2 regions of the Oceanobacillus sp. M60 genome follow, and region 1 is predicted to be linked to the other one. Evidence: a T-box and tRNA genes for the amino acid it is inferred to sense, from the RefSeq annotation. Region 1 holds a T-box; the other holds one or more tRNA genes.
The links. A T-box is a leader RNA that pairs with one kind of tRNA and senses whether it is charged. The one in region 1 lies ahead of serS (serine--tRNA ligase), so its partner is inferred to be a tRNA-Ser.
Positions count from the first base shown of each region.

Region 2: it has a tRNA-Ser gene. The T-box ahead of serS (serine--tRNA ligase) is inferred to sense a tRNA for this amino acid. The anticodon was not compared.

Region 1 covers NZ_JBSSNH010000009.1:72,107-76,222, forward strand. The annotation lists gene ACW0TQ_RS19960 (GTP pyrophosphokinase) at 1-279, shown strand, start outside; tRNA gene ACW0TQ_RS19965 (tRNA-Ser) at 356-448, opposite strand; gene serS (serine--tRNA ligase) at 578-1,855, opposite strand; T-box leader at 1,919-2,154, opposite strand; gene ACW0TQ_RS19975 (D-alanyl-D-alanine carboxypeptidase family protein) at 2,222-3,562, opposite strand; gene guaB (IMP dehydrogenase) at 3,747-4,116, opposite strand, start outside.
Region 2 covers NZ_JBSSNH010000001.1:36,307-40,422, forward strand. The annotation lists gene ACW0TQ_RS00195 (hypothetical protein) at 1-42, opposite strand, end outside; partial or broken gene ACW0TQ_RS00200 (type 1 glutamine amidotransferase family protein) at 173-762, opposite strand; tRNA gene ACW0TQ_RS00205 (tRNA-Leu) at 1,333-1,416, opposite strand; tRNA gene ACW0TQ_RS00210 (tRNA-Leu) at 1,431-1,518, opposite strand; tRNA gene ACW0TQ_RS00215 (tRNA-Lys) at 1,529-1,604, opposite strand; tRNA gene ACW0TQ_RS00220 (tRNA-Gln) at 1,698-1,772, opposite strand; tRNA gene ACW0TQ_RS00225 (tRNA-Asp) at 1,780-1,856, opposite strand; tRNA gene ACW0TQ_RS00230 (tRNA-Glu) at 1,885-1,956, opposite strand; tRNA gene ACW0TQ_RS00235 (tRNA-Ser) at 1,973-2,063, opposite strand; tRNA gene ACW0TQ_RS00240 (tRNA-Asn) at 2,070-2,144, opposite strand; gene ACW0TQ_RS00245 (SprT family protein) at 2,408-2,860, opposite strand; gene ACW0TQ_RS00250 (catalase) at 3,306-4,116, shown strand, end outside.

The DNA of each region.
Region 1 (4,116 bases):
CGTACCGTTGCGATGGATTTCTGGGCGAGCTTAGAGCATAAAATTTATTATAAATATGATGGGGAAGTACCGGCACATCTGGTAGAAGAATTAACAACCAGTGCAAATATCGCAAATCAACTGGATGAAAAGATGGAGTTTCTTCATACGGAAATCAATGAAGCAAAAGAGGATAAACATGCAGAGAGCAAGCTTAACTTTCTGCCGCTTGATAACAAACGCTTCCCGCTGCCAAAGCAGTTATTAGAATCGTTGTTGGAGCGAAGAGATAGAGAGTAAACATATATATGTATTAGAAAACCCGCAGCACGAAAGCTGCGGGTTTTTATCTCCAATTTTTTACGGTTGTTTTAAATGGAGGAGGTAGAGGGATTCGAACCCCCGCGCGGTTTGACCCGCCTCTCGGTTTTCAAGACCGACCCCTTCAGCCAGACTTGGGTATACCTCCATGAAATAACGCTAATTTGCTCACTTCCTAGCGAACAAAATATACTATATCATCCTCAAAGATGACTTGTCAATATTTTTTATCAAAAAATAAGAGGCCCCCAAAGATGGAGAGCCTCTTACTTAATCATTACTTGCCAATCACTTCAATGCCGCTCATATACGGACGCAATACTTCAGGAATTACTACACTTCCATCTTCCTGCTGGCAATTCTCTAAAATAGCCGCTACAGTACGTCCTAACGCAAGACCAGAACCGTTTAACGTATGGACAAATTCTGGTTTTCCATTTGCTTCGCGGCGGAAGCGAATTCCGGCACGGCGCGCTTGGAAATCCTCAAAATTAGAACAAGAAGAAATTTCACGGTACGTATGCTGGCTTGGAATCCATACTTCAATATCGTATTTTTTCGCTGCTGTAAAGCCTAAATCACCTGTACACATACTCATCACACGATAAGGGAGTTCTAACAGCTGCAATACTTTTTCCGCTTCCCCTGTCAGTCTTTCTAATGTGTCATAAGAATCTTCCGGTTTCACGAAATTCACAAGCTCCACTTTGTTAAATTGATGCTGGCGAATCAAGCCGCGTGTATCTCTTCCGGCAGAACCTGCTTCAGAACGGAAGCTGGCGCTGAATGCAACATATTTTTTCGGCAACGCCTCTCCTGATAAAATCTCATCACGGTGATAATTGGTTACAGGGACTTCTGCAGTCGGCACCAGAAAATAATCCCAGTCTTCCAGTTTAAACGCATCCTCTTCAAATTTCGGAAGCTGTCCTGTTCCTGTCATACTCAGGCGATTCACAATGTATGGAGGAAGCATTTCCTGATAGCCATGCTTATCCGCATGCAGATCCATCATGAAGTTTAATAATGCACGTTCCAGTCTTGCTCCTAATCCTTTATAAAAAACAAAACGGCTTCCCGTTACCTTTGCTGCACGTTCAAAGTCCAAAATATCTAAATTTGTCGCAACATCCCAGTGCGGCTGTGCTTCAAATGAAAATTCCGGCACCTCTCCCCATTTACGTGCTTCTACATTATCATCCTCATCTTCACCAACAGGCACACTCTCATGCGGCAGATTAGGAATAGAAAGCATGATATGTTCCAGGGTTTCCTCAATGTCTTTTAATTCTTTATCATATTTAGAAATTTGATCTCCAACTTCACGCATAGAAGCTATGGCTTCCTCCGCATCCTTCTTCTCGCGCTTTAAAACAGAAATTTCCTTAGACACTTCATTACGTTTTGCCTTTAGTTTTTCTGTCTCTGCAATCAATTCCCGTCTTCTTACATCAAGCTCGCCAAATTTGTCTAAATCGCCAAGGTCTTCTCCGCGGTGTGCTAATCTTTGCTTCACTTCATCAAAGTTATTTCGTACATATTTCATATCTAACATACTGATTACCTCCTATATTTTTAATGTCTTTAAAACCATAAAAAAACTCCCATCCCTTATGTAGAAAGGGACGAGAGTATATTTCCCGCGTTGCCACCCTAGTTAAAGAATCTATACAGACAGATTCTTCCGGCTTTATATACGAATAACGTCGTATCTCCGTGCTTACTTACGTGACTGAACCACTTCAATAAGCATGCTCCAGGATGGATTCACTGCATTCTAACGCTAATTTGCACCAGATATTAGCTCTCTATAGATAGAATCAAACAGCTACTGCTTCCTATCAACGCTTTATTATTTCAATGAATGATTGTATATCATCATAATCTATTTCCAATCAGGTTGCAAGACTTCCTGCAAAAATTAGCTGAAAAGTCCCTTCACCCAATTAAATGCACCTTGGAACATGTTTACAAAGAAATCACCAATAGATTGTAACGTAAGCATAAACCAATTTGCTTTTTCAACGGAGTCCATTGCAACTAAATCATAACTTTCCTGACTCGCTTCATCGGAAATATATCCAAAATCTTCTTCTTCTCCATCATAGACAACGGTAACTGTTCCGATAACTTCATCTGCTTCCACTGGAGCTTCTAACTCTCCATTATCATTCAATCTGTCTTCATCAATTTTATATTCTAAATGATACAGATCTTCCTCACCAGTTTTGATCGGAACATGAATCCCTTCATTGATGCCAATATTTACTTCTTTTTCTTTTCCTCTTGCAACCGGAGCTGTTTCATTGCCTTCTTCTTGATATCCTGCCGGGAATAATTCTTGTGTTTCAAATTGATCAAATCCATAATCAAACAGTTTTGCAGTCTCATTAAAACGGGCATCTTCACTGTCTGTTTTCATAACCACACTGATAAGACGTCGTCCATCCCGTTCTGCTGTTCCTGTAAAAGCATAACCGGCAACCGTTGTAAAACCAGTTTTTAAACCATCTACACCTTCATAGTAATGCTTCTGTAAATAATCTGCATCATGATCCAGCATGTAATTCCAGTTACGGATCTCCTGATCATCAAATTCCGTACTCGGCACGCTGGAAATTTCTAATGCTTCCGGATAATCATTCACTAATGCAGACCCTAAAATTGCTGCTGAACGGGCTGATAATAAGTTTGTATCGTTAGGACTTGTTCCTTCTGGATAATTATCCCCCAGACTCTCATTATCTAATCCGCTGGAATTAACAAATTTATATTCCGGCATTCCCAGTTCTTCTGCCTTTGCATTCATCATTTCGACAAATTCACTTTCTGAACCTGCAATTAACTCTGCAAGTGCAATCGTTGTCGCATTATCTGAGTTGATTGCCATTGCTTTATATAAATCTTCTACTGTGTAATCTTGCTGCTGTCTTAATCCAACCCCTGAAAAATCATCATTGCTGGATATTTCATATGCATAATCACTAATTTGTGTTGTTGTATCCCAGGAAATATCTCCGTTTTCAACTGCTTCCCAAACGAGATATTCTGTCATTATTTTCGTCATGCTAGCAGGAGGCAATGCCACATCCGGGTCCTTTGCAAATAATACTTTCCCCGTTTCTGCATCCACTAAAATAGCCGATTCCGCTTCTATATCTAATCCATCTGCATACACAGACATGGATGGTGTAACAAAAGATGTTAAAACAAGCGCTGCTGCAACCACCAAAAGAAACAATTTTTTCATAGACTTTCTCACATTTCCGTACCTCCGTTTAATAATATAGCCATCAACATACGTTCTATGTATTCTGCTGAGCACGCTTCACATTTTACCATAAAAATTCATAAAAAAATAGATGGAGCAACATCCTCCATCTATTTTTTTTACGACCGTATGACACAAATTTGTCATCAACTAAATTGCTTAATTATTCTCTTTTTTACTGCATAAAATAGTTCGGTGCTTCTTTCGTAATCTGAACATCATGCGGATGGCTTTCCTTCAACCCAGCCCCGGTAATCCGGATAAATCGGGAATCGTTTCTTAAGCTCTCCAGATTTTTCGTTCCACAATATCCCATGCCGGAGCGTAAACCGCCTGCCAGCTGATGGAAGGTATCTCCCAGCGAGCCTTTATACGCAATACGTCCTTCAATGCCTTCTGGAACAAGCTTTTTATTCTCTGATTCACTTTGGAAATAACGGTCTTTGGAGCCTGCTTGCATTGCTCCAACAGAGCCCATACCGCGATATACTTTATATTGACGTCCTTGGAAAATTTCTGTTTCTCCAGGGCTTTCCTTTGTTCCG
Region 2 (4,116 bases), on a different contig from region 1:
AGCAAGCGACCAAAGCAAGATAATTTTTAATCCTTTTGACACGTTATCCCTCCACAAATCCTTCTAGCTATTCTGATACAACCTTTTGTCATATTCATTTCAGGACAATTCTCCCCAATCTCTATACTCAATTCTACTATAATCATAATTTTCATTTTATTTCAAGCGAAGATTATCTAAACGGATTCCCATATTTTTCACAGTATTTATAAAATCCATGCTTATACATATACATCATTTTTTTAATATTTTCGGAGGTATCAAATTCAATCAACTCTAAAATCAAATGTGTAAATTCAATCGGAGCTGTTCCGTTTGCAGTGACTAAATTTTTATCTGTTACTGCTTGCTGCTGAAAAAAACTGCTCTTAGCATGATAATTTTCATAGCCCTTCCAAGCATCAACAGAGTTACCCGTATGATTATAATGATTTAGAAAACCGTTTTTCGCTAAATAATCCACAGCTCCGCATATAGCTCCAACAGGTATATTATTTTGAAATGCCGTTTTGATTAGATGCAAAAGCTTTTTATTATCATTATTCCATGTATTCCCGCCTACCGTTACCAATAGATGAGCATCCTCAGGTTCAGAACCAATGATTTAATCGACAGCAGTTCTAAAACCGCCAATGGAACTTACCGTATCCTCCAAAGAAATCGTATGAACCGACCAATCCTCCCTCTGATTTAATGTTGTTGATAAGTAAGCACCTTCCCAATCTGGTATTCGTCCAGGATAAGAAATAAAGCCTGTTTCATAAGCATCACACCACCTGTTAATAATTTACAACCTTGCAGTGATTGCCTCATTTAACTCATTTATAAAATCACTACATTCTTATTTATTAAAGTAATTATACCAAAAAAGATTTATATTATGAATATTATAAATCTTTTATTGAGCTGGTTTATTGGGTTTACATTCTTTCAAGTCAATATGTTCCAGCAACTAGAGATATTTTTAACAGGCTCATCGAAAAATTGGTGAACACGTTAACCTTGAAGCTATCTACTGACATGATTTAAGGTATTTTCCCGTTGCTTTACTAGTTCCTCAAAGCGAAGAACACGTAACCTTTAAAGAACGCCTGGGGCGCTCATCCATTACTACGATAATTAATGTTTAGTTGTTCTCTAGTAAGCAAAGAGAAACTGCTGACAAATTAGATGATTTATTCTAAATCCGAACGTTTCATTTTTACCATTTATTCACATGGTCAAAAACTGGTCAAAACTATATAAAAAAACACCCATTTCATATAGAAAAATGAGTGCATAAAAAAATATCAAAGGTCTGCAACCCTTGATATGACTGGTTTGTACATATGATGCGGTCGGTGGGATTTGAACCCACACGGGTTATTCACCCACCAGGCCCTCAACCTGGCGCGTCTGCCATTCCGCCACGACCGCATAATATAAAAAAATGGTGCGGATGAAGGGAGTCGAACCCCCACGTCCTTAACGGACACTGGAGCCTGATTCCAGCGCGTCTGCCAATTCCGCCACATCCGCAAGATAAAAATGGTGAGCCATGAAGGATTCGAACCTTCGACCCTCTGATTAAAAGTCAGATGCTCTACCGACTGAGCTAATGGCTCCTATATATGACAGGTCATTATTTATAGTCCCTATCAATAAAAAAATACTATTATCTGTAATAGTATTATCATGTATTCCTTCTAAAAAGAAAATGGCTGGGCCACCAGGATTCGAACCTGGGGTACACGGGATCAAAACCCGATGCCTTACCGCTTGGCTATGGCCCAACTATAATGGCGGTCCGGACGGGACTCGAACCCGCGACCTCCTGCGTGACAGGCAGGCATTCTAACCAACTGAACTACCGGACCAATTATTTATTTTGATTTCTTAGAAAGATGACCCGTACGGGATTCGAACCCGTGTTACCGCCGTGAAAGGGCGGTGTCTTAACCGCTTGACCAACGGGCCATTATGAAAATTAAAATGGCGGAGAAGGAGGGATTTGAACCCTCGCGCCGCTTACACGACCTACACCCTTAGCAGGGGCGCCTCTTCAGCCACTTGAGTACTTCTCCAAATAATGGCTCCACAGGTAGGATTCGAACCTACGACCGATCGGTTAACAGCCGATTGCTCTACCACTGAGCTACTGTGGAATATAAAAGTAATCAGTCACTATCTATGTAATATCCTAATTACGCAACAACAAGAAATATCATACAATATATCCTGTTTTTTGTCAACAAAAACTGTTAAATTTCTTAAAAAGTTTTTTTCGCTTAGAAAGTTATTCAAAAATCCAAGCCATTCGACAAAGCTGCTGAACAGGTCATTCGCAATGAATGAAAACTGTCATTTCATATCAGCTACATTAATTTATCATGGATCATATTATTCGTCAATACTTAATTGAAAAAAATTAAATCAGATGTAATCTCCCCCTGCATTTTCCACATCGATACCTGGATACATCTACTTTCCTTACTCTTTTATAAACCATTTTACATTTTTGGCATTCATATATATGCTGGTAGCGCTGCTGATTCGAAGGAAGCTGTTTACAATGACGGGGAGAGCCCGTTTTTGCAAGCAATTCTCTAAAATCTTTATCTCGATGCTGGTACCCTTTTCCTTCAATATGCAAATGGTAATGACAAAGCTCGTGCTTAATAATCCCGTGAAACTCTTCCTTATCAGATTCCAGTACATATTTGGGATTCAATTCAATTAATCGTTTACTTGGGATATATCTCCCTCCAGTTGTCCGCAGACGGGAGTTAAATCGTACTTTGTCCATAAACGTTTTATTAAAGAAAGCTTCTGACAGCTGATTAACTAACTGGTACAATTCTTCCTCCGGCATTGGGTCCATCTGTTTCAACCTCCAATATATAAAGAAAGCTTCATTATTTTAATGTTCTTCTTACCTTCCTGACAATTCAAAACATACTTCTTTATTATACGCCATCAGAAATTCCCAAAAATTGTTTAACTGATGACAACTCATTTTAACATAAAAAAGAAGCTGTCGGAACTTCTATTCTCTATCTTATATTTCAGTTATACTAAGAGTTTTATTCTCATTTAAAAAACTTAATTGAGAATTAGTAGAATCACTTATCTAATATATTATTTTATTCTAAAAGAAAACAACACTTTACTAACATTTGCTTAAAAATACGATACCCACCGTCAAGAAGGACTTCTATATCAAAATAAAAAAATGTCATTCAAATTAAACAAGAATATTAATAGCAATCTACTATTTATTATGTTATTATAATAATTGTATTTAATATATAGGAGGGAAACTATCTATGAGTGAAAAAAGAAAAATGACCACTGCATTTGGAGCTCCTGTTCCAAATGATGATGATTCTAAAACGGCCGGTAAACGTGGTCCATTATTAATGGAAGATTTTTGGTTTCTTGAAAAGCTTGCACACTTTGATCGCGAAGTAATTCCTGAGCGCCGTATGCACGCAAAAGGATCCGGAGCTTATGGAACATTAACGATTACTAACGACATTACTAAATATACAAAAGCAAAAGTCTTCTCTGAAGTCGGGAAGAAAACAGACATGTTTATCCGTTTCTCTACCGTAGCTGGTGAACGCGGAGCTGCTGATGCAGAACGCGATATCCGCGGTACTGCGATGAAATTCTACACAGAAGAAGGAAACTGGGACTTAGTCGGTAATAATACGCCTGTATTCTTTATGAGAGACCCTAAACGTTTCCCAGATTTGAACCATGTTGTAAAACGTGATCCAAAAACAAATATGAAGAATGCTGATGCAAACTGGGATTTCTGGTCTAATTTACCAGAAGCACTTCATCAGGTAACTGTTGTTATGTCTGATCGCGGGATTCCAAAATCTTACCGCAACATGCACTTATTCGGAAGCCATGCATACAGCTTATATAATGAAAATAACGAGCGCGTATGGGTGAAATTCCACTTCAGAACACAGCAAGGTATCGAAAACCTTACAAACGAAGAAGCTGCAAAAGTTGTCGGTGAAGACCGCGAAAGTCACCAACGTGATTTGTACACTGCTATTGAAGAAGGAAACTTCCCTAAATGGAAAATGTACATTCAGGTTATGACTGAAGAAGAAGCTAAAA